Regions from separate parts of the Shinella sp. M31 genome, predicted to be linked through region 1. Evidence: riboswitches for the same ligand, from Rfam matches in the RefSeq annotation. Region 1 holds a riboswitch; the other holds the start of a gene.
What was found. Region 1 has a riboswitch for thiamine pyrophosphate ahead of thiD (bifunctional hydroxymethylpyrimidine kinase/phosphomethylpyrimidine kinase). Riboswitches for the same ligand answer to the same signal wherever they lie in the genome.

Region 1 (15,595 bases):
GTGCGCGCCGCGCGCGAAGCCGTGCGCCTGACCGGCAATCCGCCGAAAATCTACACCAAAATCGCCGGAAGCGGCCGTCCACGCCTGCTGTCCTTCTGCCCCGAATGCGGCACGCCGCTTTTCTCGACGGGGACGGGGGAGGCCGCGGCAACCTGGGGCATCCGCTGGGGCAGCATCAACCAGCGCGCGGACCTGAAACCAGTGCGGCAGATCTGGTGCGCGTCCGCCACCGACTGGTTCGGCGAGACCGCCGCCCTTCCCGGCACGCCGCGGGAGTAAGGCATGGCCGCCGGGCGCTTCCAGATCCTGCGCACGGCCATCGACGGCGTCGAAGCCGTCGTCGCCGACAGCAGCCACACATTCGCGCGCCACAGCCACGACACCTACGGCATCGGCGTGATCGAGCGCGGTGCGCAGACCTCGGCGAGCGGGCGCGGCCGTGTGGAGGCCGAGGCCGGCAACACGATCACCGTCAACCCCGGCGAAGTGCACGACGGCGTGCCGTTCGGCGATGCCCCACGCGCCTGGCGCATGCTGTATCTGCGACCGGAGATCGTTGCGACGGCAGCGCAGGACATTTTCGAAGGCAACCCGCGCGAGGAGTTTCATGCACCTGTTCTGACCGACAGGCGCGTGAGCGCTCTGGCGTCCGCAGCCCTTGCAGCCGTGCTGGACGCGCAGGCCGCACCGCTTGGCCACGAGGAACGATTGCTGCTGTTACTGGCGGCCGTACTGCGCGAACAGCCAGCAAGGCGCTCCGGCATTGCCACATCGAGCGTCGCCCGTGCTCGCGAAAAACTCGACGGCACGCCGGCCGCTGCGATCACCCTCGAAGATCTCGCAGCAGAAAGCGGGCTTGGCCGTTTCCGGCTGGTGCGCGACTTCGCCCGCGTGACGGGGCTGACGCCGCATGCCTATCTCATCCAGCGCCGCACCGAACTGGCCCGTCGGTTGATCGCGACGGGAACGCCGCTCGCCGAAGCCGCAGCGGAGGCGGGCTTTGCCGACCAGAGCCATATGACGCGCAATTTCACCCGCCGCTACGGCTATACGCCCGGCGCTTACCACGCCGCCCTCGCCTAGCGACGTCTCCCAAACCGCCGTGCACCTTGCCGGAATTGCCTGACCTGCAATTTCGTTCAAGACCACCATGCTCATTCCGGTGTTTCCTGCCGCTCTTCAGCACGGGAACACCACATGACCACCGAATTCCTCATCACCTCGCTCGTCGTCATCCTGCTGCCCGGCACGGGCGTCATCTATACGCTGGCCCTCGGCATCAGCGGCGGCTTCCGCGCCGGCCTGCTTGCCGCCTTCGGCTGCACGCTCGGCATCATCCCGCATATCCTCGCCAGCGTCGTCGGCCTTGCCGCGGTGCTGCATGCCAGCGCGCTCGCCTTCGAGATGCTGCGGTATATCGGCGTCGCCTATCTCATCTTTATCGCCTGGAGCCTCCTGAAGGATTCGAATGCGCTCGATCTCGGGCCGGATCAGCCCGCCGAACGGGCGCCGCGCATCGTGCGGAAGGGCATCCTCACCAATATCTTCAACCCGAAGCTATCGCTGTTCTTCCTGGCCTTCCTGCCGCAATTCGTGCCGGCGCAGGCCCCTGACGTGACCGCGCGCATGCTCATTCTCGGCGCTGTCTTCATGATCATGACCTTCCTCGTCTTCGCGCTCTATGCAGCACTTGCCGCAGGCCTGCGCCATCAGTTCCTGAGCCGGCCGAAGATCATGGTCTGGACGCAGCGCAGCTTCGCCGCCGCGCTCGGCCTGATGGGTCTGCGATTGGCGCTGGCGGATCGCTAGTCCCAAAGCGCGTGAAAATGGTGCAGCGGGCCGTGGCCGGAGCCGACAGCCAGCGCATCCGAGCCGCGCACGGCGCCGGCGATGTAGCTCTTGGCCGCCGCCACGGCATCCGGCAGCGTCCTGCCCTTGCCGAGCTCGGCCGCAATGGCGCTCGACAGCGAGCAGCCGGTGCCATGGGTGTTGCGCGTCAGGACGCGCACGCCCTCGAACCAGCGCAGGCGATCGCGCGTCGCCAGGACATCCGGGCACTGGTTGCCGGGCAGGTGCCCGCCCTTCAGCAGCACCGCCTTGGGGCCGAGCGCCAGCAGGCGGCTCGCCTGGTCCGCCATCGTTTCGCGGTCCGTTGCCTCCGCCTCCCCGAGCAGGGCGGCCGCCTCCGGCAGGTTCGGCGTGAGCACGGTGGCGAGCGGCAGCAGGCGGCGCGTCAGGGCCTCGACCGCCTCGCGCGCCAGAAGCGACGCCCCGCCCTTGGCGACCATGACGGGATCGAGCACCAGCGGCGTGCTCCGATGGCCGGCGAGCGCATTGGCCACCACATCCACGATATCCGCGGAAGCGATCATGCCGATCTTCACCGCATGAACCTGCACATCGGCGAAGACATCCCGGATCTGCGCCGCGACGAAATCCGCCGGCACGAGATGCACGCCGGACACCCCTTGCGTGTTCTGCGCCGTCAGCGCCGTCAGCACGGCCATGCCATAGGCGCCGCGCGCCGCGAAGGTCTTGAGATCGGCTTGAATGCCGGCACCGCCTGACGGGTCCGAGCCCGCGATGGAGAGGATGTTTGCGATGGTCGTCTCGGCCATGGAGCCTCCTTGCGACGGAGGCGGCCGTGGGGCGCGCAACGATACGGCGCCCGTTCGACTCCCTCCGCCGGCATGATCCGGTTCAGGTTCAAAGGGTGCTTCTCAGCCCGCCTTGCGACGGACGCCCCCGTCCAGGCGCTACGTTTCGCAAAAGAAAAGCCGCCTGTCATCTTGAAAGTGACAGGCGGCAAAATGGCAGGCGTGCGTTACGCCTTGGTGACGTGGTATTCCTTGATGGCGACCATCTTGATCGCGGGATAGCGCTCCGCCTCGTAGCGCAGCGAGAAACTGTCCTGCGCCAGGAATACCGGGTCGCCATCTAGGTCGCGGGCGATATCGCCGCGGCGCTGGGTGACGAATTTGTCGAGTTCGGCCGCATTGTCGGAGGACACCCAGCGGCAGACCGAGAAGCGCGACATTTCGAAGGAGACCGGCAAACCGTATTCCCCCTGAAGTCGCTCCTTCAGCACGTCGAGCTGCAGCGCGCCGACGACGCCGACGATGGCGGGCGAGCCGTCTTCCGGCGAGAAGAGCTGCACGACGCCCTCTTCCGCCATCTGCTGCAGGGCTTCCTTCAGCTTCTTGGCCTTCATCGCGTCTTCCAGCCGCACGCGGCGCAGGATTTCCGGCGCGAAGTTCGGCACGCCCTCGAAGACCAGTGCTTCGCCTTCCGTCAGCGTATCGCCGATCCGGAGCGTGCCATGGTTCGGAATGCCCACCACGTCGCCGGCATAGGCCGTATCGGCGAGCTGCCGCTGCGAGGCGAAGAAGAACTGCGGCGCCGACAGGCCGATTGTCTTGCCGGTGCGCGCGAGGCGCACCTTCATGCCGCGCTCCAGCATGCCGGAGCAGACACGGGCAAAGGCGATGCGGTCGCGGTGGTTCGGGTCCATATTTGCCTGGATCTTGAAGACGAAGGCCGTCATCTTGTCTTCGGCGGCATGGACCTTGCGCACGTCGGCAATCTGGTCACGCGGCGGCGGCGCGAAGGCACCGAGCGCATTGATGAGATCGCGCACACCGAAATTGCGCAGCGCCGAGCCGAAGAAGACCGGCGTCATATGTCCCTCGAGGAAGGCTTCGCGGTCGAACGGACGGCAGGCCTCGCGCGCCAGCTCCATCTCTTCGATGAAGGCCTGGCGCTCGTTTTCCGGCAGGCTCCTGGCGACTTCGGCTGCGTCGTCCATTTTCACCGGCTGCACCTGCGTGTCAGAACCGCGATACGTTCGGTCGGCGAGGTGATAGGAACCGGAAAACGACTTGGAGCGGCCAACCGGCCAGGTGATCGGCGCGGTATCGAGCGCCAGCTTCTCTTCCACCTCGTCGAGGATTTCGAACGGGTCGCGGCTCTCGCGGTCCATCTTGTTGACGAAGGTGATGATCGGAATATCGCGCAGGCGGCAGACTTCGAAGAGCTTCAGCGTGCGCGGCTCGATACCCTTGGCGGCGTCGATGACCATGACGGCGGCATCGACCGCCGTCAGCGTGCGGTAGGTGTCGTCGGCGAAGTCCTCGTGACCGGGCGTATCGAGGATGTTGAAGACATTGCCATCATATTCGAAAGTCATGACCGAGGTCACGACCGAGATGCCGCGCTCGCGCTCGATCTTCATCCAGTCGGACCGGGTCTGGATGCGGTCCTTCTTCGCCTTCACTTCGCCGGCAAGCTGGATGGCGCCGCCGAACAGCAGCAGTTTTTCGGTGAGCGTGGTTTTACCGGCGTCCGGGTGCGCGATGATCGCGAAGGTGCGGCGGCGGGAGACCGCCTCGGCAAGGGTTTCGGCCATTTTCTGCAATATCCTGTGAGTTGCCGGCGTCTTTACAGGCTCCGCCTCGAAGATGCAATTGACGCGCTGCCGCCACGGCCGGCTTATGGCCGCATGAACGCGCACGCCCCCACCCAGCCCACGCTCTCCCTCGTCCGCCTGCCGCATGGCGCGGGGATCGAGCTTCCCGCCTATGAGACGCCGGGCGCCGCCGGCATGGATCTGCGCGCTGCCGTGGAAGCCGATGCGCCGCTGACGCTTTCACCGGGCAAGCGCGCGCTGGTGCCGACCGGTTTCGTCTTCGAAGTGCCCTTCGGCTTCGAGGCGCAGATCCGCCCGCGCTCGGGCCTCGCGTTCAAGAACGGCGTCACCTGCCTCAACACGCCCGGCACCATCGACAGCGACTATCGCGGCGAGGTGAAGGTGCTGCTGATCAATCTCGGCGAAGAGTCCTTCGTCATCGAGCGCGGCATGCGCATCGCCCAGATGGTCATCGCCCCCGTCACGCAAGTCGCCGTGCAGGAGGCGACGGATGCCAGCGAGACGGCGCGCGGCGCCGGCGGCTTCGGCTCGACCGGCGTGCGCTGAGACGATGACGGGCCACCCCGCGCTCGTTCTCCGCGCGAACTATTTCGGCGATCCCATAGCGTCGCGGGCGCTTGCCGCCCTGCTCGACGATATATTCGGCATCGACGTGACGATCCTCGACCGGCTCGGCGGACCGGACCCGACCGGCGTGCCTTTCGCCTGGTTCGACGCATCCAGCACCTGCATTGCAAATATCAGTGCCTTCTCGATGCCGCTGGTCATCAACGGCAATTTCACGCGCGCCGCCGGGCTGCAATCGGGCGCGGTGCGACCAGAATATCGCGGGCGAGGCCTGTTCCGCTCCGTCATGGAGGCCGCGCTCGACTATTGCGACAGCGAGGGTTTTGAAGCCGTAACATTGCTGACCGACAAGCCGGCGCTCTACGAGCCTTATGGTTTTTGGGCGCTGACGCAGCATCGTTTCATCGGCCCGGCACCAACAGGTGGCCGCGCAGCCGCGACACGACGCCTCGATATGGCCAGCGACGCTGATGTCACATTCCTTCGCCGGTTATTGAATGCCCGCCGCCCGGTTTCCGACCGTTTCGCGCCGTTGCGGCAGGTCGAGATGTTCCTGTTCAACGCCGCGCTGATGCCGGATCTCAGACTCGACTTCATGGAAGAGAACGGCGCCGTCATTGCCTGGCAACAGAGCGAAGAGGGAACCTTCGAGCTGTTCGACGTGGCCGGCGCGCAGATCCCCACCCTCGCCGATGTCATTACGAGCCTGCGGATCACACCGTCAAGAATCCGCGTGCATTTCGCGCCCGATCATCTGGACTGGACCGGCGAAGCCGTTGCCGATGACGGCGACATGGTGCTCATGCTGCGCGGTGCGGATGGGCTGCACCCGGAACACCTCTTCGCGCTGCCGCCGATGGCGGAGTTCTAATCAGCGCCCGGCATCCGTCGCCATGCGCAGCGCCAGCCCCGCCAGCATCGTGCCCATCAGCCAGCGCTGCGCGAGCGCCCAGCGCGGGCGGGTGGCGAGAAGGGCGGCCACGGAGCCGGCGGAAACGGCGATCAGCCCGTTGATGCTGACGGCGATGACGATCTGCGTGCCACCGAGCACCAGCGCCTGCAGGAAGACATGGCCCCTTGCCGGATCGATGAACTGCGGCAGCAGCGAGAGATAGAGCACGGCCACCTTGGGGTTCAGCAGATTGGTCAGAAGCCCCATGAGGAAGAGTTTGCGGTTGCCATCGCGGGGCAGCGTCTTCACCGCGAAGGGCGAGCGCCCGCCGGGACGCAGCGCCTGCCAGGCCAGCCAGGCGAGATAGAGCGCGCCGGCAAAACGCAGCGCATCATAGGCATAGGGCACCGCCATCAAAAGCGCGGTGATGCCGAGGGCGGCGGCAAACAGATAGAACACGAAACCGAGCGCCACGCCGCCGAGCGAAACGAGCCCGGCTGCCGGTCCCTGACAGATCGAGCGGGAGACGAGATAGAGCATGTTCGGCCCCGGCGTCAGCACCATGCCGAGCGCAATGAGGGCGAAGGCGGCAAGGCTGGTCAAGTCGGGCACCGGTCATCTCCCCTGAATGGACAAAGGAGGAGTAGGCCTCGGTCTCGCCCGCCGCAAGGATCACACTTGTCCTGGTGACAAGTGTGATCCTTTGCCCATAGCGGAGGCGTCCTGTTTGCGTTTGCCTCGGACGAGCCGGACCATTGCCGGAAAACGCCGCCAGGCGTAAAGGGAGGGACCCAAGGAGTTTCCCATGACCCTCGCCGTCCTCATCGCCTATAGCGGCGCCTTGTTCATTGCCGCCATCATTCCCGGTCCCGGTATCACGGCGATCGTCGCGCGCGCGCTCGGCTCCGGCTTTCGGCCGACCTTCTTCATGGGGCTGGGGCTCATTCTCGGCGATATGGTCTATCTGACGGCGGTCATCCTCGGCCTTGCCTTCATCGCCCAGACCTTCACCACGGCCTTCATGCTGATCAAGATCGCCGGCGCGCTCTATCTCGGCTACATCGCCTGGAAACTCTGGACGGGCGGATTGCTGCCGCAGAACATCGAGGAGCAGCGCTCCACCAGCCTGACCATGTCGTTCCTGTCGGGCCTGTTCGTGACGCTCGGCAATCCGAAAACCATGCTGTTCTATGTCGCGCTCGTGCCGACGCTGGTCGATCTCGGCTCGATCGGCCTGAAGGATTACGGCGTGCTGCTGGCCGCCACCTTCGTGGTGCTGCTCATCGTGGTCGTGCCCTATATCGCGCTTGCCGCGCGCGCCCGCGTCCTGCTCAAGCAGCCAAAGGCCTTGCAGCGGCTGAACCGCGTCGCCGCCGGCATTCTCGCGGGGACGGCAGCCTATATCGCCACCCGCGCGGCGTGATGGTTTCTCAGGCTTTGGCCTACCGGCAATCCGATTATTCCGTCTGAAACCGTTTTCCCGCGAAATCCGGACTCGTCTCGCGTCGCGTTCCCTCCTATCTTCTCTCCGACAATAACGAGGAGACCCCGATGAGCGAACCCCGCAAGCCCGGCCGCGGCCGTATCTACGCCTCCATCACCGAAACCATCGGCGATACGCCGATCGTGCGGCTCGACAAGTTTGCAAAGGAAAAAGGCGTCGTCGCCAACCTCCTGGCCAAGCTCGAATTCTTCAATCCGATCGCTTCGGTGAAGGACCGCATCGGGGTGGCGATGATCGAGGCGCTGGAAGCCCAGGGCAAGATCACGCCCGGCACATCGACGCTGATCGAGCCGACCTCGGGCAATACCGGCATCGCGCTCGCCTTCGCCGCCGCCGCCAAGGGCTATCGCCTCATCCTGACCATGCCGGAGACCATGTCGGTCGAACGCCGCAAGATGCTGGCGCTGCTCGGCGCAGAGCTGGTGCTGACCGAAGGACCGAAGGGCATGAAGGGCGCCATCGCCATGGCCGAGGAACTGGCCAGCACCATTCCCGGCGCCGTCATTCCCCAGCAGTTCGAAAACCCGGCCAATCCGGAGATCCACCGCAACACGACCGCGGAAGAAATCTGGAACGACACCGATGGTGCCGTCGACATCCTCGTCTCGGGCATCGGCACGGGCGGCACGATCACCGGCGTGGGACAGGTGCTGAAGGCCCGGAGACCCGGCTTCCAGGTCGTTGCCGTCGAGCCGGCCGACAGCCCGGTTCTCTCGGGCGGCAATCCCGGCCCGCACAAGATCCAGGGCATCGGCGCCGGCTTTGCCCCCGCCATCCTCGACAGGCAAGTCTATGACGAGGTCGTGACCGTCAGCAATGACGAGGCCTTCGCCAATGCACGCCTCGTGGCGCGGCTCGAAGGCGTGCCGGTCGGCATTTCCTCCGGCGCCGCCCTCACCGCCGCCGCCAAGGTCGGCAGCCGCCCGGAAAATGCCGGCAAGACCATCGTCGTCATCATTCCCTCCTTCGCCGAGCGTTATCTCTCGACTGCACTCTTCGAAGGGCTCGCCAGCTAACGCCTTTCCGGCAGCTCCGGTTTGGCGGAAGCTTCAAAGGTTTTGTCTGCCGTATCCCCCAAAGCCGAAGCGAACGCGCTTCGGCTGAAAGGCTTCGGCATAAGATCACCGCATGGCCCGGCCATGCGGTATCCAACTCCAAACTGACTATCATCCTCTCCGCCATGCTTCATCACCTCTCCCTCGGCGTTCACGACATCGACCGTTCAGCGGCCTTCTACGACGCCGCGCTTGCGCCGCTCGGCTATACACGCGTCTGGTCCGACCTGCGGCCCGGCGAAGCCGGCCAGGCCGTCGGCTACGGGCCGTCGGGCGGTGGCGACAAGCTGGCCATCAAAGCCGACGACGATGCCCGCGCGCCCGGCCCCGGCTTCCACATCGCCTTTGCCGCACCGAGCCGTCCGGCCGTCGATGCCTTCCACGCGGCAGCCACTGCTGCCGGCGGCCGCGACAACGGCCCGCCCGGTCTGCGCCTGCACTACGGCCCCACCTATTATGCCGCCTTCGTCGTCGATCCGGACGGGCACCATATCGAGGCGGTTTTCAAAGGACCGGCGTAACACCGGAGATAGCGGGCGGATGCATATTCGGCCCCGTTGACATCGGCCATCAGGCCGTGACAAGCCGCTCGCCGGCAATCCGGTAGGAAATCGCCTCGGCAAGATGGATACGACCGACGATCGCACACTCGTCGAGATCGGCGAGTGTGCGGGCGACCTTGAGGACGCGGTGATAGCCCCGGGCGGAAAAGCGCATCTTCTCCGCCGCATCGCGCAGCAGCTGGAGGCCGGCGGGATCAGGCTCGGCCACTTTTTCGACCAGCGCGGTCGAGGCCCGCGCGTTGCTGGTCACCAAGCCCATGCCGAGGCGGGCGAAACGATCGGCCTGCAGGGCGCGCGCCTGGGCGACGCGCTTTGCCACAACCGCACTCGGCTCTCCGGCCATCGGGCGGATAAGATCCGTCGCGGAGACAGCGGGCACGTCGATGCGGATATCGATGCGATCCATCAGCGGGCCGGAGACACGGGCCTGGTAATCGCTCATGCAGCGCGGACCCCGGGCGCAGCTGCGGCCGGGCTCGCCCGCCATGCCGCACCGGCATGGATTCATGGCCGCGACGAGCTGGACGGCGGCGGGATAGCTGACACGATGATTGGCACGCGCAATGATGCATTCGCCGGTTTCGAGCGGTTGGCGCAAGGCATCGAGCGCCTGCGGCGTGAATTCGGGGAGCTCGTCGAGGAAGAGCACGCCGTTATGCGCGAGCGACACTTCACCGGGTTTTGCCCGCGGGCCGCCGCCCACCAGCGCCGCCATGGTGGCGGAATGGTGCGGCGTACGGAACGGGCGGCGATCCGACAGGCGCCCACCGGAAAGCTGGCTGGCGATGGAATGGATCATCGAGACTTCCAGCAGTTCGGCCGGGGCGAGCGGCGGCAGGATGGCGGCGAGGCGCGCGGCGAGCATGGACTTTCCCGAGCCGGGCGGACCGACCATCAGGAGATTGTGACTGCCGGCCGCGGCGACTTCCAGCGCCCGCTTGGCGCTTTCCTGTCCGCGAATATCCAGGAGGTCAGGCAAATCGCCTGCCGCGGCGCGGACTGCCGGCACCGGGCGGGCGAGAACCTGCGTGCCCTTGAAATGGTTGGCGAGCGCGATCAGGCTGCGCGGGGCGAGAATTTCGAGCCCGCCGCCGGCCCAGGCCGCTTCCGCACCATTCTCCGCCGGGCAGATCAAGCCCTTGCCGAGTGCATTGGCGCCCATGGCGGCGGGAAGCGCGCCGGCGACGGAGGCGATCGTGCCGTCGAGATTGAGCTCGCCGATGACGAGGAAATCCTCCAGTGCATCCGCCGGCACCGCGCCGAGCGCCATCATCAGGCCGAGCGCGATGGCGAGATCGTAGTGGCTGCCTTCCTTGGGCAGATCCGCCGGCGCAAGATTGACCGTCACCCGCTTGGGCGGCAGCGAGAGACCGGAGGCGTGGAGGGCCGCCTGCACCCGCTCGCGGCTTTCCGCCACGGCCTTGTCGGCGAGACCGACGATCTGCATGCCCATCTTGCCGGGCGCCACCATGACCTGCACATCGACGGGCACGCCTTCGATGCCTTGAAACGCAATCGTACAAACCCGCGCCACCATGATCGCTCCGCCCGTCCCGCGGCAGCGCGCTCAAAGCACGGCAATGCCGCAACACTTTTATGCCGAAAACAGTCCGCTCACCCGCCCCTGGGTTGCAGCTGCAAATCTGGCATGAAACACGGAATGAAACAAGAACAATTATAGAACCCGCCGCACGATTTTCCGCGCGCCGGTTGCACTCGGTTGCATTTGCGGAACGAAGCCGGGACGTCCGCGAACGAAACGTCACGGCAAGGCCGGAAACGGCCTCAGCGCTTGCGTTCGATCGCGTCCCAGAGCAGGGCTGCGATGTCGGCGCCGCCGAATTTTTTGACCTCGCGCAGGCCGGTCGGCGAGGTCACATTGATCTCGGTCATATAGTCGCCGATGACGTCGATGCCGACGAGCAGGAAGCCGCGCTCGCGCAAGGCGGGGCCGATGCGGGCGCAGATTTCCTTCTCACGCGCCGTCAACTCCGTCGGCTCCGGGCGGCCGCCGGCATGCATGTTGGAGCGGGCATCGTGTTCGGCCGGCACGCGGTTGATCGCGCCGACCGGATCGCCGTCGACGAGCAGGATGCGCTTGTCGCCCTTGCGGACATCCGGCAGATATTGCTGGGCGATGAAGGGCTCGCGGAACATCTGGCCGAACATTTCCAGCAGCGAGGACAGATTGCGATCGTCCTTGGTGGAATGGAAGACGCCAGCGCCGCCATTGCCGTAGAGCGGCTTCAGGATCATGTCGCCCATCTCGTCTCGGAAGCGGCGGATTTCGGCGGGATCGCGGGTGATCAGCGTCTTCGGCATCAGATCGGCGAATTCGGTGACGAAAATCTTTTCCGGCGAATTGCGCACCCAGGCCGGGTCATTGACAACGAGCGTCTTGGGATGGATGCGCTCCAGGAGATGTGTGGATGTGATGTAGGACATGTCAAAGGGCGGGTCCTGGCGCAGCAGAACCACGTCCATGGTCGAGAGATCGACGCGTTCGGGCGCTCCCAGCGTATAGTGGTCGCCCTTGACGTCGCGCAGCTCCATCGGCTCGACGCTGGCATAGACCGTACCGTCGCGCAGGCTGAGCCGGTCCGGCGTGTAATGGAAAAGCTTGTAGCCGCGGCTTTGCGCCTCGAGGCTCATGGCGAAGGTGGAATCGCCCGCGATGTTGATGGTCGACACGTGGTCCATCTGGACCGCGACGTTCTTGATCTTAGCCATGAAAGTCCCCTCAGGAATGCCCGGCACATTTAGGATGTCGCGGGCGTGAAGACAACGCCGCAGCGGCGAAATCGGCGCGTCTTCGGCCCGGCAAAACGGTCAGAGCTGCAGGCCGAGGAAATGGAAGGGCTCGGCAGGGACGAAATCCGCCGTGGCATCGCCGGAATAGGTGTGGTCCTGATCCTTGCCGAGATCGAGCTTCAGCACCTTGCCGGTCTCCGGTGCGAAATCGATCTTCTTCAGATCAACCCAGAACGTGTTCGGCGTCAGCGCGGATTCGAAGAAATAGAGGCCGCGCTTGTGATCGGCCACGGTGCGCCAGCGTGTGGAGGAAATGTTCGGCTCGTCCGGCGTCGTGATGCCAAAGGGCACGGAGACATTGCGGATCACGCTGAAGACGCTGGCCAGGGCACGGTTCGGATCCTCGGCCTTGGGGATGGCATTCACATAGAAGGAGGCGCGCGCAAAGCGGTCGGAGGCGCGGTTGGTGCCCGGCAGCATGACCGTGCCGCCGATCTGCTTCCAATAGCTGTTGAGGGCGAGTTGCTGATCGAAGGTCGGCGAATTGGTCATGACCTGATAGGAGCGGTCGTGGTGGATGACCTGCTTGCCGTCGATATATTCGATGATGGCGCTGTCGCCGCTCGCATCCGAAATGGAAAGGTGCAAGGTCGTCAGACGCTCCTCGCCGGGCACGCTGTCCGACACGATGGTGAACGGTTCTTTCGCGAGATCGGCCACTGCCTCGTCGACCGTCACGAAATTGTCGAGCACATATTGCGCCCAGGCGGCGATCGTCAGGCCAGGTTTGCTCTGGTCATACTTCGGATATTCCGATTCCACCAGCCACAGCACATTGGCAACGAGGCCGCGCTCGTTCATGCCGTCGGTCGTCGACACATCATAGCCGGTTGCGATGACGCTGCCGTATTTCGAGGTCCATTTCAGGGAGTTAGGCCCCACCTCGCCGTTGCGTTCCATTCCGCGCGGGAAAACCCAGAGATTGGTCGCGACATCGAGCTTCCAGTCCATCGAACGGGCGGTGACGATGTTGTCGTTCGGCCCGAGATAGACGAAGCGCGTGCAGGCCTCGGCGACCGGCGCCAACGCCATGCAGGACACGGCAAGTGCGAGGACGGACGTCCGGGCTTTGAGCATAGTGGTGCGTCGCATGGTCTTCTCCCTGCGTCAGAAGCGGATGGACAGGCCGACGACCGGTCCATGCTGGGTCACGTTCCAGTTGAACTTGTTGCCGGTGAAATCATCACCTTCGTAATCCTGCGAGAGCACGCGATAGCCGACGCGCAGAATGGTCGGCAAATTGCCCATATGGGTGCGGTAGCCGAGATAGGCCTGGGCATTGACGCTATGCTTGGAGCCGGTGCCGAAACCACCGACATCGGCCTCGGCATTCACCGTCCACCGATCGTTGAGGTCGGCGTTCAGGCGCAGGCCGACGAAGGGGTCGGTCCAATCTGCCCGCTTGGTCGTTTTGAGGAAGCCGGCATCAACCGTCGCCTTGAGGCGCGTCCAGCGCACGCCGACGGTCGGCTCGACGGAAAAGCGGCGCGGCTGGCCGAAAACGGTTACGCCGCCGAGCTGCTCTTCATAGACCTTGTAAAAGGCGCCTGCCGACAGAATGGTGGTCTGGATGTCGAGGCCGAGCTGGTGATGGAAGACTTCCTCGTCCTGGCTGGTCAGCACATGCTGCCCATCGAAATAGACGCCCCATTGGCCATTGGTCACCTCGACATTGCCCATGACCGCGAAATCGAGATGGCCAAGGACGTCGCTGAAAGGCACGTCGACATCCGTCGTACGGCCGGCAAGCGTCGCATCGCCTTTCAAGGAAGCGGCCCAGACATAGGGGCTGACAATGACCCGCCATTCGCTGTCAGAGGCGAGGCGCGCGGAATCGAAATCGTCAGCGTGCGCGGATGGGCCACCCGCGACGATCAGAAGAATTGCCAACCGGCCAAACCACCGCAGCACCATCAAGAACCCTCATGCGTTGCGACCAAAGGCTACAGCGCCACCAGCAATACGCAATACCATACTTCTGACAAGGCTCGGAAAATGTCAGGCCGCAAGCCCACCGGAGGACGCAGTGACGCCGCGCAGGCGATCGCGCAACTTCAGCGCCAGATTGATCGGTGTGGGGAATTCCTTGCGGCAGAAGGCGATCTTGCGCACGTAGGTTTCGATGTGCCAGGTCGCCCAGCTCTTGCCGGGGAAATAGGCAATGTCGCCGGCCTTCAGCGTGCGCTGGCTGCCGTCCTCGGCGGTAATGTGAACCTCACCTTCGAGGATCATCACGGTTTCGTCCCAGCCGAAATACCAGCGGAAGGTTCCGGCCGTGCAATCCCAGATCGCCGTCGTCGCCTGGTCGTCATAAGCGCGAGAATGCAGCGAAAGCCGGGCCTGCGGGTTGCCGGCGAGCACCCAGGACGGCTCGATCGGCTTCGGCGCCATTTCGAGCTCATCGAGCGAGGCCGAGATCAACGGCCGCGGCATCTTCTCTTCGGCGGCTTTCGAACGCATTGCAGCGCCGACCATGGTGACGAGCATCAGTTTCAGGACCATTTCATCCCCCTTACAATCCGGGGAAAGCCTTACGCGAAATCGGTAACAGCGCCGTTCAAACAATCCGTCGCATTTTATGCAACGGTCATCTTTCAGGCGAAACCATCGATACGGCAGGTGATGAGGTCGTGGTCGGACAGCGGGCGGCCGGCGGGAGAGAGGGATGAGACGATCGCCGTTTCCGACACGGCAAGACCGCGCGACAGGAACCAGTCGAGCTTCATCGCGCGCTCCGGCCAGCGGGTGATGAGGCTCGGACGCGTCGTCATGACATCGAGCGGGCCGCCGTGGCGAGTAAAACCACGCTCGGCGGCGCGGGCGAACAGGCCTTCCGCCTCGAAATCGCCGCCGGCATGGTTGCCGGTGTTGAGGTCGCCACCGATGAGCACGGGCAGGCCGGGGAAGGCGGCGTCGAGCGCATCGATCAGGCCGACCGTCTGCCGCTCGCGCCAGGCGGCCGTCGTGGCGCTTTCCAGATGGGTGGAGGCGAGCACGAGCGGTCCGGATTCGGAGTTGATGACGGCGCCGATCGCCATGCGCTCGCCAAGCCGCGGTTGGTCGACCGCGCCCGTGAACCACAGGCGTTCGCCTTCAAGGCGCAGCAGGAAGGGCTGGTGCAGCGGCACGGTGGAGAGAAGACCGTTGCCGTGCAGGCCGCGGCTGTTGAAGTCGTCCTTGCAAAATTCCAGCTCCGTCTCGGAGCCGAGGCCAAGCTCGATGAACTCCACGCCGTAGAGATAGGCCATGCCAAGTTCATCGGCGAGTGCGGCGGTGGTGTTTGTCTGGCGCGTGCGGGCCATGCCGTCGTCCATTTCCGAGAGCAGCACGATCTCGGCGCCGGTCATGCCCAGATGCTCGGCGCTCGGCTTGGGGAACAGGCAGCGTTCGAGGTTCCAGGCGGCCACGGTGAAGGGGAATGGCAGAGGCTCGGCGCGTTCGGCGCGACCACCCGTCTCCACCGCATTCATGCAGGCAAGGTCCGCCATGCGGCCATCATGAGCGGCGATGGATTTTTCCAGCGTGGCGATTGCGGCGCGATCCTCCCGGCTTGGTGCCGCGAGCCGGTCGACGGTGGTGCGGATCATCATGCGACGGCCTCCGGAACAGCGGCCACGGCACCCAGCCCGACGGCCTCGCCCGACCAGTCGATGCGCTGGCCGCTGGCGGTGTCAAAGAAATGCAGCCGCGACGGGGCAATCGAGAGCGAGGCCGTTTCGGGCAACGGGATTTCGGACGAGAGGGCTGCGACCATGGCCTGATCGCCAACCATGCCGT
Region 2 (15,595 bases), on a different contig from region 1:
CACGCCGCGATAGAGCGCGTATTTCTGATGGATCGGCGGCAGGCGGTCCATCCTGGTGTAGAACTCGAGCGGGATGCCCATCGGGTCGCGCGTGCGGAAGGTGCGGCCCTGATAGGGGCGCTCGACCCATTCCACCGGCAGGCCCTTGCCCTTGAAGAAGTGCACGGCCTTGTCGAGGTCGTCCTCGTCGAACACCTTGAAGCCGAGGTCGCGGGCCTCGGGCTTGTCGGATTTCTTGAGCACGATGCAATGGTGGCCACGCTCCTCCATGGCGCGCAGATAGATCGTGTCCTTGTCCTCGTCCGTCACCTGCAGGCCGAGCGTATCGACATAAAAGGCGCGCGACTTGGCGAGGTCGGTGACGCCGAATTCGACATGGCTGAGACGCACGATGTTGAAGGGCGGGTAGAGATTGGGCTGCGGTACGGGCATGGTGTCCTCCTCAAGCCCGCCTCGTGATACGAGGACGGGCGCAGTCTTGTGGAATAAGCGGGATCAACCGCCGAGTTTCGGGCCGGCGGCTTAACCGCCGAGCTTCGGGATCGCGTGGGCGCGGGTGGCGAAGGCGATGTTCTTCGTTTCCATGTAGAAATCGAAGGACCAGTCGCCACCATCGCGGCCGATGCCGGAATTCTTGACGCCGCCGAAGGGCGTCGGCAGGTGGCGGACGTTTTCCGAATTCACCCAGATCATGCCGGCATCGAGATGATCGGTGAAACGGAAGGCGCGGGTGACGTCAGCCGTCCAGAGATAGCCGGTGAGGCCGTACTGGACGTCGTTGGCAAGTGCCAGCGCCTCGGCCTCGTCCTTGAAGGGAATAGCCGTCAGCACGGGGCCGAAGATTTCCTCCTGGGCGATGCGCATCTGGTTGTTGGCGCCGGTGAAGAGCGTCGGCGAGACATAGCAGCCGCCGCCCGGACCATCGAACTTCTCGCCACCGGCCGCAACCGTCGCGCCCTCGGACTTGCCGATCCCGATATATTCGAGAACCTTTTTCTCGTGCACCGGATGGATCAGCGGGCCGACGACGGTTTCCGGGTCGAGCGGGTGGCCGACCTTGATACGCTTGGCCTTTTCTGCGACCAGCGCGGTGAATGTGTCGTAGACGCTCTCTTCCACCAGGAGGCGGGAAGAGGAGGTGCAGCGCTCGCCGTTCAGCGAATAGATCATGAAGACGGCGGCATCCGCAGCGCGCTCCAGATCCGCATCGGCGAAGACGACGACGGGGTTCTTGCCGCCGAGTTCGAAATGCACGCGCTTCAGCGTGTCGGCGCCCTGCTTCATGATCATCGAGCCGGTGCGGCTTTCGCCGACGAAACCGATGGCCTTGATGAGGGGATGTTCGGTCAGCGCCTTGCCGGCATCCTCACCGAAACCGTTGACGAGGTTCCAGACGCCCTTCGGCAGGCCGGCGCTCTCGGCAATCTCGACGAGCAGGCGGGCCGTCAGCGGCGAGAATTCGGCCGGCTTGTGCACGATGGTGCAGCCGGCGGCCAGCGCCGGCGCGATCTTCCAGGTGGAAAGCATGAACGGCGTGTTCCAGGGCGTGATGATGCCGACGGGGCCGATCGGCACGCGGGTCGTCATGTTGACCTGGTTTTCCGTGCGCAGCGTCTTACCGTCGCGGGCCTCCGGCGCGCGGTCGGCGAAGAAGCGGAAGTTTTCCGCGCCACGCAGTGCCGCCTTGGCCATGAAGCGCAGCGACTGTCCGGTATCCATGCATTCGACGAAGGCGATCTCTTCGGCGCGCGCGACGATGGCGTCGGCGACCTTGTGCAGGAGTTTTTTGCGCGTGTCGCCCGGCATCGCCGACCAGTCCGCGAAGGCGGCCTTGGCGGCCTTGGCGGCACGGTCGATATCGGCTGCCGTGCCACGCGCCACCGTCGCCAGCGGCTTCAGGTCAATGGAGGAGATGCTTTCGAAGGTCGCACCGTCGCCGCCGGCCACATCCTCACCGGCGATGCGGTTCAGCACGCCCTGTTCCTTGAAGCGGGCGAGATAGGCGTTTGCCTTCGCGATGTTTTCCTGAAGTTTCGACATGGGGTTTCCTGTTATTTGCCGCGCAGGCGCGGATGAATGGCGTTCTTCTTCCAGCTCAGCTCCGTGTCGATCTCGCGAATCTCGAGCGAGAGCGCGAAATGCGGCGTCTCGAAAAGGGGAGCGAGCAGCCTGCCGGCCGTGGCGAACAGCGCTTCGCCGGTGCGCTTCTTCTCCTCGGCGCTGCGGCCCTTGCCGATGCGGAAGTTCAGATCGATGAAGGCGTTTTCCGCCAGCCGGTCGGCGATGGCATAGTGATTGGCCTTGAGGGCGCGCACCCTGATGGCGCCGACTTCGAAGAGGCCCGTTTCCAGCACCGTTTCGAGCAGCGCCACGCAGAGCGCGTCAAGGTCGGTGCGGCCTTCGAGATTGGCCGAATATTCGACGGTGAGATGCGGCATTGTTCCTCCCGACATGCGATCTTTTATTTAACATGTTAAATAGAAGGCGGCTTGTCAAGCGGTTTGTGCTGCCGTCAGCCCCCGAAGCTGCCGGCCTGCGTGGGAACATGCACATAGTTGCGGTCGAAGTAGAGGAGCGCATGCCCATCGCGCCGGCAGCGGATGTCCATGACCTCGCCGATCAGGATATTGTGCGTGCCGACAAGGCGTGCCTCCGTCAGGCGGCAATCGAAGGAGACGATCGCATCGGTCAGCGCCTGGTTGCCGGAGGGCAGGTCGAGCCATGTCGCATCGGCATAGCGTGCCTCCATGTCGGATTGCTGCCCGGCGAAGGAGGCGGCGAGCGCCTTGTGCTCCTGGGTCAGTACGTTGACGCAGAAACGGCGGTTCTCGATGAACAGGCCGGTCTGGGCCGAGCGGCTGTTCATGCAGACGAGCAGCGTCGGCGGCTCGTCCGTCACGGAGCACATGGCGGTGGCGGTGAAGCCGCCGCGACCGGCGGCTCCGTTGGTTGTGATCACATTGACGGGCGCGCAGACGCGGGCCATCGCGTTGCGGAATTCGGTCTTGGAAACGCCGATGTCCATGGCATGGTCCTCATTCGGCAGCGTTGGGCAGGGCGTCGTCGCCGAGCGGCGGCAGCCAGGTGTCGCCGGTCCAGCCGCTCTCGTCGTAATCGGCCATGCACTGGTCGACGAGCGCTTCCATTTCCCGCAGACGCCCGCCGCGTTCGGCGCCCTTCAGCACCTGCAGGCGCACCTCTTCCGGCGCTCCGGCATAGTTCAGCTCGTAGAGCGCATGGCGGCCGCCGAATTCCGTGCCGGTCGCATCCCACAGCAGCTTCATGATCTTGATGCGCTCGATATGGCCCATATTGTCGGAGCCGCGGACATATTGCGCGAGATAGCGGTCGATGTCGGGATTGGCGAAATCCTTGGCCGAGGAGGGCAGGTAGATGAGGCCCGAGGCCACCGTGCGGCGCACGATGTCGATGACCTTCGGATAGGCCTCCGACATGAAGGTGCGGTAGCAGAGGGCTGCTTCGAGGTTCGGCAGCACGGCGCCGTTCGCCCAAGGGATCGGATTATAGGCCATGGCGTTGGAGAAGGCCCAGAACTGGTGGCGGATGGCGATGACCTCGCCCAGCATGGCCTGGTTGCCGCGGAATGCATCGCCGCCGGTGGCGCGCAGCGCCTTGGCGAGCAGCCCGGCCAAAAAGTCCATCTTCACCGCCAGGCGCGTGCAACCCTGGAAACAATAGCCGTGCATGAAGCCCGACGCCGGGTGGAAGGACAGGATCTTGGCCGCATCGCGCAGCACCAGCACGTCTTCCCAGGGCACGAAGACATTGTCGAGCACGAGGATCGCGTCGTTCTCGTCGAAGCGCGAGGAGAGCGGATAGTCGAAGGGATGGGCCGCCGTATTGGCCGTCTGCTCGTAGGAGACGCGGCAGAACATCTTCACGCCCGGCGCATTCATCGGCAGGATGAACATGACCGAGAGCGACGGGTCCTCGGTGACGGTCGCCGAGCTCTGGGCAAGGAAATTGTAATGCGTCAGCGCCGAGGAGGTGGCGACGACCTTGGCGCCGGAGACATAGATGCCGGCATCCGTCTCCTTGGTGATGTGCACGAAGACGTCCTTCACCGCGTCCGCCGGCTTGTGGCGGTCGATGGGCGGGTTGACGATGGCGTGGTTCATGAAGAGCACGCTTTCCTGCGCGCGTTTATGCCAGGAAAGGGCGTTGTCCTTGAAGGGGCCGTACCAATCGGCATTCGCGCCGAGCGTGTTCATCAGGGCGGCCTTGTAGTCCGCCGTGCGGCCCATCCAGCCATAGGACATGCGCGCCCAGTCGGCGATGGCGCCCTGCTGGGCGACGAGATCGGCCGAGGAATGGGCGACGCGGAAATATTTGTGCGTGTAGCCGCCGGAGCCGGTGTCGGTCGGCGAGGTCAGCCGTTCCTGACGCTTGGGATCGTGCAGCGCATCATACATGCGGGCGATGGAGCGGGCGGAATTGCGCATGGAAGGGTGGGTGGTGACGTCGGCGATGCGTTCGCCGTTGATATAGACCTCGCGCCCGTCCCGAAGGCTTGCGAGATATTCGGCGCCGGTGAACGGCCGGGTCTTTTCGCTGCGATGATCTTCCGCGCGCATGGTGGTCTCCTCCTGAAAAATCCTGACAAATGCTAGGTCGGGGACACCAGATGCGCCATGGACAAAGCGGGTAATTCGCTGGTACTTTTTCCAGCATGACCGCCAGCCGCGATGTCCCAGCCTTTTTCGTCTACGGCGAGCCGAGCCGCGCGCTCGATGTCGGTTTCCTGCATGTCGAAACCGTGATGGAGCGCAGGAGCCTGCACTTCGGGCGGGTGGCGCCGCACAAACATCCGCTGATGGGGCAGATCACCTACTGGTTCAAGGGCGCGGGGCGCTACCGGATCGAAGACCGGACTTGGAATTTTTCCGCTCCCGCGATCAGCTTCGTGCCAAGCAACGTGGTGCATGGGTTCGAAGTGGACAAACAATCCGACGCCATCGTCGTGTCGATCTCGGACGACCTGCTGCGCGCCATGGCATCGCAGGTGGATCTGTCGCTTGCAGCACCCGTGCTGCTCTCCGGCGAGGCCGAAGCGCCGGGGTTTTCGCGTATCGGCGCGCTGCTTTCCATGGTGATGGATGAGTATCGCGGCGGGGCGGGGGCGAGCGAGCGGATCATGGCGGGGCTGATCGGCGTCGTGCTGTCGCTGATGGCGCGGCTCGGCGGCAACGCCGGCTTTGCGGCGGCGGAACCCGTTGTCGCGCTGGGGCTGGAGCTGCGCCGTGCCATCGACCGGCATTATCGCGATGACTGGCCGGTCGGGCGCTATGTCGAGACCCTGGCGACGACGCCGCATCTGCTCGACAAGGCGGCGCGCATCGTTTTCGGGCAGACGGTGAAGGACATGGTGCTGGAGCGGCGCCTGCTGGAAGCCAAGCGGCTACTACGCTTCACCATTCGCCCCATGGAGGATATCGGCCGGGAGATCGGTTTCGAGGACCCGGCCTATTTTTCGCGGTTCTTCCGCAAGCGCACCGGGGCCTCGCCTTCGGATTGGCGCCGGCGGAACTCGGAAGCCGCCGGCGCGATCTGATCAGGCATCCTGCCAGGTCGGCGACAGCTCTTCGCGGAAGGCGAAGCGCACGAGGTGGCGGATCACCACGTCCTTCAGCTGCTGCATATCTTCGGCATCGGGCGCCGTGAGGTCGATGCGCAGCGCGCCGTCCTCCGTCTTCAACCGGCATTCGCCGATGGAGAAGGTGATCGAGCCGGCATGCTCATCGAAGGTGACGGCGAGCTTATGGGCAAAGTGCTTGCAGAGCTGCTGCAGGTATTTGCTGGCATGCTCGGTCGGGATGGCGGTCGTGCTCGATGTCATCAGCTTTTCTCCACGGTCTGGGCGGCAAGGTCGAGGGCGGCGGCGATGGCTTCGGCCGAGGCCGCATCGAGATCGCCGCGTCTGAGCCGCAGCCGCAAGGCGAGTTTCAGGTTTTCCATGGCGCGCACCACGGGGGCGGGCACGCCCTCGCGGCCGCCGGGGCCTCCGCCGCCGGCCCGTGCCATCAGGTCGTCGATGGCGGCGCGGTTGGCAGCCAGGAAGGCCTTGCCTTCCGGCGTGATGCTGTAGCGCTTGCGCCCGCCCTCGGCCGGTTCGATGGCCGCATAGCCCATGTCGTCGAGCCAGGAGAGCGTCGGGTAGATGACGCCGGGGCTCGGGCTGTAGCTGCCGCCGAAACGATCCTCGACGGTCTTGATCAGCTCATAGCCGTGGCTCGGCGCATCCGAGATGATGGCGAGCAGCAAAAGGCGCAGCTCGCCATAGTCGAAGAGGCGTCCGCCATGACGGCCGCCCCGGCCGGGCCCATGGTGCCGGCCGCGATGAAAGGAACCCGAACGATCGTCGGGCGGTGAAAAGTGGCGGTGAGGGCCGCATCCCATTCTGTGTTTCATGGTTCCGATATAAATCTCGATATATCGGAAATCAAGATATATCGAGATTTATATCTTTCAAAAGATTTCGCGGGCCGCTATCGTCGTATTTAGAAGAATACAGCGATGGAGATGCGTGTGGTTCGGCTGAACGAAATCCGCGAAAACGAGGTGGCAATTGCAGCGCCGGAGGCTGCCGATGCGGAGATCGTCTTCATTGGCCGCATTTCGACGCCCTGGACCTCGCGCATGGAAACACCGCGGCAGGGGCGCCCGGACGGGCCGGTTTGCATGATCGAGGTTTTTGAGCCCTGGGTGCCGGCGCTGGCAGGCGTCGATCGGTACGAACGGCTGGAAGTGCTTTACTGGCTGCACCAGTCGCGCCGCGACCTCGTGCTGCAAAGCCCGGCCTCGAACGGCGAGGTGCACGGCACGTTTTCGCTGCGTTCGCCCGTGCGACCCAATCCGATAGGCACCTCGATTACGCTTCTGGAAAAAATCGAGGGCAACAGGCTCTTTGTGCGCGGCCTCGATTGCCTCGACGGCACGCCGCTGATCGACCTCAAGCCGGATCGCACGCTCTTCAAGCCGATCGCGCCGCGCCAGAAGGGCGACGACGAGACCGGCGCGGTGCATATGTGCAAGAAGGTGGACTAATGGCTATTCAGCGCCTCAGTCGTCCACGGCCACCATCACATCCGAAGCCTTGATCACCGCATAGGCCTCCTGGCCCGCGGCGAGGCCGAGTTCGTTCACCGCATCATTGGTGATGGCGGCGGTGACGATGGAGCCACCGACATCGATGCGGATATGAGCGGTGGTGGCACCGAGAATGACTTCGACAATCTTGCCCTTCAGGCGGTTGCGTGCGCTGATCTTCATGATGGTCTCCTCTGGTTTGTGAAATATCTAGCGGGGCTCAGGTCGATTGCCAGAACATCTGTGTAATTCGTATTTGAATGGATCATTCTTCTGTGCCAGTGTTCGCGCTCCGGAGGAGGCCCGAATGATCGTCGACACGCACCTGCATCTCATCTACCGCGACCGGCTCTCCTATCCCTGGCTTTCCGGCGTGCCGCCGCTCGATGCGGATTTCACACAGGACCTTTATGCGCGCGAGGCGCGGCGACTGGGCATCGTCGCGGCGCTGCATATGGAAGTCGATGTGGCCGAAAGCGACATTGCGCGCGAGACGGCGATGGTGAAGGACCTGGCCGGCGCGGAGGGCAGCCTGCTTGTCGGCGCCATCGCCGCCTGCCGGCCGGAATCACCGGAATTCCCGGCCTATCTCGAGACGGTTCTCGCCAATCCCTTCGTGCGCGGTTTCCGTCGCGTGCTGCATGTCGTGCCGGACGCTCTGTCCGAAGGCGCGCTGTTTCGCGAAAACATCAAGCGTCTGGCCGGCACCGACCTCAATTTCGATCTGTGCGTCCTGCCGCACCAGATCGACAGGGCGATCGCGCTGGCCGATCTCGCGCCGGATGTCTCCTTCGTTCTCGACCATTGCGGCGTGCCCGACATCAAGGGCGGCGGTTTCGATATCTGGAAAGGGCCGGTTGCGGCGATAGCACGCCGGCCGAATATGACCGTGAAACTCTCGGGCATCCCGGCCTATGGCTCGCAACACTGGACGCTGGAGGACCTGAAACCCTATTTCGCCCATGTCGCGGAAAATTTCGGCTTTGACCGCATGGTCTGGGGCAGCGACTGGCCGGTCTGCACGCTGGGCGGCGGCCTGTCCACCTGGATCGGCGCGACGCAGGCGCTCCTCTCCGGTGTCAGCCTGGAGGAGAAGCGCCGCGTGTTTTCTGAAAACGCCCGGCGGCTGTGGAAGCTCTGATCAGCGCCAGCACGCGGTGCGGGCGATCCATTCGCGGGTGCGCGCTTCCGGGTCGGCGTTCAGCGTGATGTCGGTCACCACGGCCGCGCTGTCGGCGCCGTTTTCAAAGACGGCTTGCAGGCGATCCGGGTTGAGGCCGCCGATGGCGATGAGCGGGATCGGCGCGATCCGCTCCCTCCAGTCTCGCAGCTTTTCCGCCCCTTGCGGCGCCCATTTCATCTTTTTGAGGATCGTCGGCCAGATCGGGCCGAGCGCGATATAATCGGGTTTTGCCGCAAGCGCCGTTTCGAGCTCGGCTTCGTCATGGGTGGAGAGGCCGAGCTTCAGCCCGTTAGCACGGATGGCGGCAATGTCGGCCTCCGCAAGATCCTCCTGGCCGAGATGCACGAAATCGCAGGCCTCCTCGATGGCGATCTGCCAGTAGTCGTTGACAATGAGCTGGCAGCCGTGCACGGCGCAGGTCGCCTTGGCGCGGCGGATTTCGTTGCGCAGGCTGTGCTCCGGCACGTGCTTCATACGCAGCTGCACGAGCTTGACGCCGACGGGCACGAGGCGGTCGATCCAGTCGGCGCTATCGACGATGAGATAGAAGGGGTCGAGCTTCACGAGAAGGCTGCCTTTCCGATGACGGGCGTGGAGGGAACGGCCATGTCGCGCGGCTCCAGCGGCACGGCCTTGTGCGCCAGCCGGCCGGCGGCGATGGCCAGCGCAAAAGCCTCGGCCATGGCGGCGGGATCGCCGGCACCGGCGACGGCGGTGTTGAGCAGCACGGCATCATAGCCGCGCTCCATGACGTCGGCGGCATGCGAGGGCCGGCCGATGCCGGCATCGACGATCAGCGGCACGTCAGGGAAATGCGCGCGAAAACTCCGGAGCGCCGTGGGGTTGACCGGCCCCATGGCCGAGCCGATCGGCGCGCACCAGGGCATCAGCACGCGGCAACCGGCTTCCAGCAGCTTTTCGGCGACGACGAGATCATCCGTCGTATAGGGGAAGACCTGAAAGCCCTCGCCGGTGAGGATGCGGGCCGCCTCGACCAGGCCGAAGACATCGGGCTGGAGCGTATCGTGATGGCCGATGACTTCGAGCTTGATCCAGTTGGTGCGGAAGACGTCGCGCGCCATCTTTGCGGTCAGCACCGCTTCCTTCACGCTGTGGCAACCGGCCGTGTTGGGCAGCACGCGCACGCCGAGATCGCGGATCAGCTCGAAGAAGGCGCCGCCGGACTTGCCGCCCGATGTCTCACGGCGCAGCGAGACGGTGACGATCTGGGTCTTCGAGCGCCGCACCGCCTCTGCGAGGATCGCTGGAGAGGGGTAACGGGCAGTGCCGAGCAGCAGGCGCGATTGTAACTCGGTATCGTAGAGCTTCAGCATGTCAGCCCCCCTGCATGGGCGAGAGGATTTCAATGCGATCATGCATGCTCAGCGGAAAGACGGCGCGATCCTCCCGGTGCACCAGTTCGCCATTGACCGCCGTCGCCAGCCAGTCGCCTTCGTAGTCGAGCGCGTGCAGCAGGTCGGCGAGGGTTGCTGCGGTTACCTCCTGTTCCTCGCCGTTGATGATGAGGGTCATGAGGCCATCCTTTCCGGTGACGCGTGTTCGGCCAGAAGCCGGCGGGCGACTTCACCCGCCATGGCCGGCGCGAGCAGGAAGCCGTGCCGGTAGAGGCCGTTCACATGCAGGGTGTCGCCGTCTTCCGTCACCTGCGGAAGGTTGTCGGGATAGGCGGGGCGGATGCCGGCACCTGTATCGATCAGCCGGGCCTCGCCAAAGGCGGGATGCAGGGCGTAGGCGGCGTTCAGCAGTTCCATCAGCGACCGCGCGGTAATAGGGCCGGCATCGTCGCTTTCGATCATCGTCGCGCCGACCATGAAGCGATTGCGCTCGCGCGGTACGATGTAGATCGGATGGCGCGGATGCAGCAGGCGGACGGGGCGGGAAAGGGTGATGTCGCTGGTTTCGAGCCGCAGCATTTCGCCGCGCACGCCCCGCAGATTGGCAAGCCGCCCGATCTTTGCGGCGCCTGTGCAGTCGACGATCCTGTCATAGCGGGCAGCATGGCTGCCGGGGCCGAAGAGGAAGCACATGCGCGCCTCCTCCAGCCCCGCCGTCAGCGCGGAGAGCGCCTTGCGCGGATCGAGATGCGCCTCCTGCCGGAAGAACAGCGCCTTGCGGAAGCGGCCGGCAAGATCGGGCTCCAGCGCTGCGATGGCCTGTTCGTCCAGCCATTCCCAGCCGTTCGTGCGCCCTGCGAAACGCTCCAGTTCCCCGGCGTCGCGCCCGCTCGCCACGACCAACGTGCCGCGGCGCTGCACATGGCCGGGGAGGGCCGCCTCCCACCAGTCGGCGGCGAGACGGCCGAGCGTCAGCACGGGTTCCTCGGCGCTTTCCCGCTCGCACCAGGGGGCGAGCATGCCGCCGGCAAAACCGGAGGCGCCCTGGCCGACCTTCTCGGCCCGTTCGTGAATGGTGACGTCGAAGCCGTGGCGGTAAAGCTGCCAGGCGACCGTCAGGCCGGCAACGCCGGCGCCCTTGACGAGGATGCGCATGGTCATTCTCCCGCAAGCGGCATGTAGAGATCGCCGCCCTCGCGGAATTTCTGGGCCATCGCCTCCAGCCCCTCCTTCTGCGCTTCAGCACGGATATCGTGCGAGATGCGCATGGAGCAGAATTTCGGGCCGCACATGGAGCAGAAATGCGCGACCTTGTGCGCCTCCTTGGGCAGGGTCTCGTCGTGGAAGGCGCGGGCCGTCTCCGGGTCGAGCGAGAGGTTGAACTGATCCTCCCAACGAAATTCGAAGCGGGCGCGGGAAAGCGCGTCGTCGCGGATCTTCGCGGCCGGATGGCCCTTCGCGAGATCGGCCGCGTGCGCGGCGATCTTGTAGGTGATCACGCCGACCTTCACGTCGTTGCGGTCGGGCAGGCCGAGATGTTCCTTCGGCGTGACGTAGCAGAGCATGGCGGTACCGAACCAGCCGATCATCGCCGCCCCGATGCCCGAGGTGATGTGGTCGTAGCCCGGCGCGATGTCCGTCGTCAGCGGTCCGAGCGTGTAGAACGGAGCCTCGCCACAGGTCTTCAGCTGCTTGTCCATGTTCTCCTTGATCTTGTGCATCGGCACATGGCCGGGGCCTTCGATCATGACCTGGCAGTCCTTTTTCCAAGCGATCTGGGTCAGTTCGCCCAGCGTCTCCAGTTCGGCGAACTGTGCGGCATCGTTGGCGTCGGCAATCGAACCGGGGCGCAGACCGTCGCCCAGCGAAAAGGACACGTCATAGGCGCGGCAGATGTCGCAGATTTCCTCGAAATGCTCGTAGAGGAAGCTTTCCCTGTGGTGATGCAGACACCACTTGGCCATGATCGAGCCGCCGCGCGAGACGATGCCGGTGACGCGGTTGACGGTGAGCGGGATGTAGTGCAGCCGCACGCCGGCATGGATGGTGAAATAGTCCACACCCTGCTCGGCCTGCTCGATCAGCGTATCGCGAAAGACCTCCCAGGTCAGGTCCTCGGCGATGCCGTTGACCTTCTCCAGCGCCTGGTAGAGCGGCACGGTGCCGATCGGCACCGGCGCATTGCGGATGATCCATTCGCGGATGTTGTGGATGTTCCGGCCGGTCGAGAGGTCCATGACCGTATCGCCGCCCCAGCGGATCGCCCAGACCATCTTTTCGACCTCTTCCGCCATGGAGGAGGTGACGGCGGAGTTGCCGATATTGGCGTTGATCTTGACCAGGAAATTGCGGCCGATGATCATCGGCTCGGCTTCCGGATGGTTGATGTTGGCGGGGATGATCGCCCGGCCGCTCGCGACCTCCTGGCGGACGAATTCCGGCGTGACGAAATCGGGGATATGCGCGCCGAAACTTTCGCCGTCACGGGCAAGTGCTTCCTTGGCTGCCTTTCGGCCGAGGTTTTCCCGGATGGCGATGAATTCCATCTCCGCCGTGACGATGCCGGCGCGGGCATAGGCGAGCTGCGTCACCGCCTTGCCGTCCTTTGCCCGGCGCGGCTGGTTGCGCACGGGAAATTCCGGCGTCAGGCGCTCGCCGGTGGCAAAACCGTTGTCCTCGGGGCGCACATGTCGGCCCTCGTAACCCTCTGTGTCACCGCGGGCGACAATCCAGCTTTCGCGCAGCCGCGGCAGGCCGGCATCGATGGCGACGACGTGGTTCGGGTCCGTATAGGGGCCGGAGGCGTCGTAGACGATGACCGGCGGTTCGCCAGAGGTCGGGTGCAGGGAAATCTCGCGCATCGGCACGCGGATGTCGGGATGCGCTTCACCGGCAATGTGGATCTTGCGGGAGGCGGGCAGGGGGCCGGTCGTGACGCTTGGGGTGAGCTTTTGGGCGGCAATATTCATCGTAAGGCTCCAAGTTTTCGTTTGGAGACCCAGTCCTAGAGCCGGAATGATGGAAGGACGCCGGACGCGGACTCCGGGTTTTCGGATGTCCTGCCACAGCGCTTGCACCGTCCCTACGCCAGTATGAACTGGATCAGGTTCAACGGGTCACTGCGCTGCGAAAGCCAGCAGTATCTCAGCCCCTTGTCGGGACCCCCCTGGTGAATGCCTTAAGCAAAAACGCTGCGGGGCGATTTGTCAACGGGGTTGGTTTATGTAAGTAGTTTCTTACGGTTTTTGCGCTGCGCGGAAAAAGAAACGGCGGAGACAAGCTCCGCCGTACCCTTTGAATTCATTCACGAAAACTATTCGCGTTCGCCCGTGAAATTCAGCAGCAGCTGGAAGATGTTGACGAAGTTCAGGTAGAGCGAGAGCGCACCGAATACGGCCATCTTCTGGCTCGATTCTTGATCGATGTTTTCGGCATACTGTTCCTTGATGTTCTGCGTGTCCCAGGCGGTCAGGCCGACGAAGACGACGATGCCGATCACGGAAATCGCGAACTGCAGGGCGGACGAGCCGAGGAAGATGTTGACGATCGAGGCGATGACGACGCCGATCAGGCCCATCATCAGGAACGAACCGACCTTCGACAGGTCACGCTTCGTCACATAGCCGTAGAGGCTGGTGGCGCCGAACATCGAGGCGGCGATGAAGAAGGTGCGCGCGATGCTCATGCCGGTGAAGACGAGGAACACCGAGGCGAGCGACAGGCCCATGACGGCACAGAAGGCCCAGAAGGTCATCTGTGCGGTGCTGGCCGACATCGTCTGGATCTTGAACGAGAAAAAGAAGACGAAGGCGAGCGGGGCGAGCATCACCACCCACTTGAGCGGGGAGGAGAAGATCGGCACGTAGAGCGCCGGCGTCGAGCCGACGATGAAGGCGACGAGGCCGGTGATGACGAGGCCGGCGCCCATGTAGTTGTAGACGCGCAGCATGTGCTGGCGCAGGCCCTCGTCGAAGAGGGCGGCCGACTGCGCCTGCGCGCCATAGCCAAATCGCTGTTGTACGGGTTCCATCTGAAATCTCCTTCTGGAAACGGTTGATCAGTAGAGCGTGCGGGAAAGATCCCGCGCGGTTTCGGCCAGGTCGTCGGCCTTGCGGCTTTCCGACACCAGCGCATAGGCAACATCGCCGATCTGCCAATAGGCGGCGCGGGCATTGTCGGCGTGGAAGAGCAGCACGTGCTGCACGGCAAAGGAGCCGGGGCGCACGGCAAAGAGCGACAGGCGCTCGTCCTTACGGGGCTCCAGCACCAGCTCGACGCTCGGGCCATAGGCCGAGGGGAAGACCTGCGTATCGACGACACCCCAACCCTTCGGCAGGTCCGGCAGCACGATTGCCGTCGCAGAACGGATCTCGGCGGGGTCGAAGCTTTCGGTTTCCGGCTGCGACGCCATGGAATCGCGCAGGAGCGTGGTCTTGTGCGCCCGCACCGCCTCCTCCACGAAGGCGGGTGGCGGCGTCGATGCCACGACCTCGGTTGCGCCGAAGGGACCGAAAGCCGCGTGCGCCACCCAGCCGGCGGCGACGAACAGCGCGATGGTCGCGGCGCGGCGAAGGAAACCGAAGACGCGGCGGCGCGACAGTGCGCGCTCGAGCAGGCGGGCGGCCTCGCGCGTTTCCTGACGCGTCACCGTGCGATGATCGGCGAGCGCCAGGCGAAGCTCGTCACGCACCCGCAGATCCTTCATGACCTGCGCGGCGGTTTCCGGACGCTCGGAAAGATAGGCTTCCACCTCGATGCGCCGGCCGACGGCGAGCTGGTCGTCGACATAGGCGTTGAGATCGGCCTCGAGGATGGGGTCATTGCTTGTCATCGCCAGTGCCTCCGACGATTTTGAGATGGGTTACGGTCGCGGATGGGCCGCTCTGTTCGAAGGTGCGCAGCCGCTCGCGGGCGCGGGCGACGCGCGACATCAGCGTGCCCACCGGGATCTTCAGCGTATCGGCCGCCTCCTGGTAGGAGAGCTCTTCGATGGCAACGAGGTGCAGCGCCGCGCGCTGGTCTTCCGGCAAGCCGAAAAAGGCGTCGCGCAACTGCGTCAGCCGCACCGAATGGTCCTGGTTCGCCGGCATCGCGCGCTCGGCGAGCTCAGCGGCCGCATCGTGGCGTCGCTCCAGCGAGCGGCGCTGGCGCAGGCGGTCGATATGCGCATTGTGCAGGATCGACATCAGCCAGTTGCGCACATTGGCGCCGGTGCGGAAGCTCGATTGGCGCTCGTAGGCCTTTACCAGGGCATCGTGCACCAGATCTTCCGCCTCGTCCGGATTGCGGACGAGCGACAGGGCATAGCGCCTGAGCGCCGCAAGCTGTCCGATCACGTTGAAGCCGGGTGTCTTTCCGTTCATGACCCAGTATACGAAAGCTGCGCGGCGCTCATTCCATCATCACGGCAAAAAAATCAAAGCCACTACAGGACCACTGCGGCGAGGAGGATGTAGCGGCCGAATTTTGCGATGGTGACGACCAGAAGGAAGCGCGGGAAAGGCTCGCGCATGATGCCGGCGGCGAGCGTCAGGGGATCACCGACGATGGGCAGCCAGCTCAAGAGCAGGCTCCACCAGCCGTATCGGCGATACCAGTCCCCGGCGCGCTCCAGGCTTTTGGCACTGACGGGAAACCAGCGCGCTTCGCGATACCGCTCGATGCCGCGTCCCAGCAGCCAGTTGACCACGGAGCCGAGCACGTTGCCGGTGCCGGCGACGAAGATGAGTGCGGCGGGCGAATAGTGGCCGATGGCAAGCAGGCCGGCGAGCACGGCCTCGGACTGCGCGGGAACAAGGGTTGCGGCAAGAAAGGCCGCGAGGAAAAGGCCGCCATAGGCCGCAAGCGCGCTCATGGCGACGCGCACCGTGCTGTCAGGGGGCGGTGCGCGGCACGGATGCGGTGCGGCCGGCTCTGCAATTTGTTTCGTGAAGTGCCCATCCGGACGACC

Region 2: another riboswitch for thiamine pyrophosphate. It lies ahead of thiC (phosphomethylpyrimidine synthase ThiC); the one in region 1 lies ahead of thiD (bifunctional hydroxymethylpyrimidine kinase/phosphomethylpyrimidine kinase).

What each region holds. Positions count from the first base shown of each region.
Region 1 covers NZ_JBLZPH010000134.1:2,403-17,997, reverse strand. The annotation lists gene ACOZKU_RS21315 (GFA family protein) at 1-279, shown strand, start outside; gene ACOZKU_RS21310 (AraC family transcriptional regulator) at 283-1,083, shown strand; gene ACOZKU_RS21305 (LysE family translocator) at 1,198-1,809, shown strand; gene thiD (bifunctional hydroxymethylpyrimidine kinase/phosphomethylpyrimidine kinase) at 1,806-2,618, opposite strand; TPP riboswitch at 2,661-2,757, opposite strand; gene ACOZKU_RS21295 (peptide chain release factor 3) at 2,825-4,405, opposite strand; gene dut (dUTP diphosphatase) at 4,499-4,972, shown strand; gene ACOZKU_RS21285 (GNAT family N-acetyltransferase) at 4,977-5,864, shown strand; gene ACOZKU_RS21280 (LysE family translocator) at 5,865-6,497, opposite strand; gene ACOZKU_RS21275 (LysE family translocator) at 6,691-7,308, shown strand; gene cysK (cysteine synthase A) at 7,437-8,405, shown strand; gene ACOZKU_RS21265 (VOC family protein) at 8,570-8,965, shown strand; gene ACOZKU_RS21260 (YifB family Mg chelatase-like AAA ATPase) at 9,015-10,544, opposite strand; gene gshB (glutathione synthase) at 10,793-11,737, opposite strand; gene ACOZKU_RS21250 (linear amide C-N hydrolase) at 11,837-12,850, opposite strand; gene ACOZKU_RS21245 (hypothetical protein) at 12,926-13,702, opposite strand; gene ACOZKU_RS21240 (cupin domain-containing protein) at 13,817-14,320, opposite strand; gene ACOZKU_RS21235 (endonuclease/exonuclease/phosphatase family protein) at 14,413-15,408, opposite strand; gene ACOZKU_RS21230 (ABC transporter ATP-binding protein) at 15,405-15,595, opposite strand, start outside.
Region 2 covers NZ_JBLZPH010000112.1:200-15,794, reverse strand. The annotation lists gene hpaD (3,4-dihydroxyphenylacetate 2,3-dioxygenase) at 1-432, opposite strand, end outside; gene hpaE (5-carboxymethyl-2-hydroxymuconate semialdehyde dehydrogenase) at 523-2,040, opposite strand; gene ACOZKU_RS18930 (5-carboxymethyl-2-hydroxymuconate Delta-isomerase) at 2,052-2,438, opposite strand; gene ACOZKU_RS18925 (flavin reductase) at 2,513-3,025, opposite strand; gene ACOZKU_RS18920 (4-hydroxyphenylacetate 3-hydroxylase N-terminal domain-containing protein) at 3,036-4,595, opposite strand; gene ACOZKU_RS18915 (helix-turn-helix domain-containing protein) at 4,691-5,572, shown strand; gene ACOZKU_RS18910 (DUF2218 domain-containing protein) at 5,573-5,857, opposite strand; gene ACOZKU_RS18905 (PadR family transcriptional regulator) at 5,857-6,417, opposite strand; gene tsaA (tRNA (N6-threonylcarbamoyladenosine(37)-N6)-methyltransferase TrmO) at 6,547-7,065, shown strand; gene ACOZKU_RS18895 (molybdopterin-binding protein) at 7,081-7,290, opposite strand; gene ACOZKU_RS18890 (amidohydrolase family protein) at 7,415-8,248, shown strand; gene ACOZKU_RS18885 (thiamine phosphate synthase) at 8,249-8,854, opposite strand; gene ACOZKU_RS18880 (thiazole synthase) at 8,851-9,624, opposite strand; gene thiS (sulfur carrier protein ThiS) at 9,626-9,823, opposite strand; gene thiO (glycine oxidase ThiO) at 9,820-10,800, opposite strand; gene thiC (phosphomethylpyrimidine synthase ThiC) at 10,803-12,614, opposite strand; TPP riboswitch at 12,707-12,823, opposite strand; gene ACOZKU_RS18860 (Bax inhibitor-1/YccA family protein) at 12,959-13,675, opposite strand; gene ACOZKU_RS18855 (anti-sigma factor) at 13,703-14,476, opposite strand; gene ACOZKU_RS18850 (sigma-70 family RNA polymerase sigma factor) at 14,463-15,008, opposite strand; gene ACOZKU_RS18845 (YqaA family protein) at 15,071-15,499, opposite strand.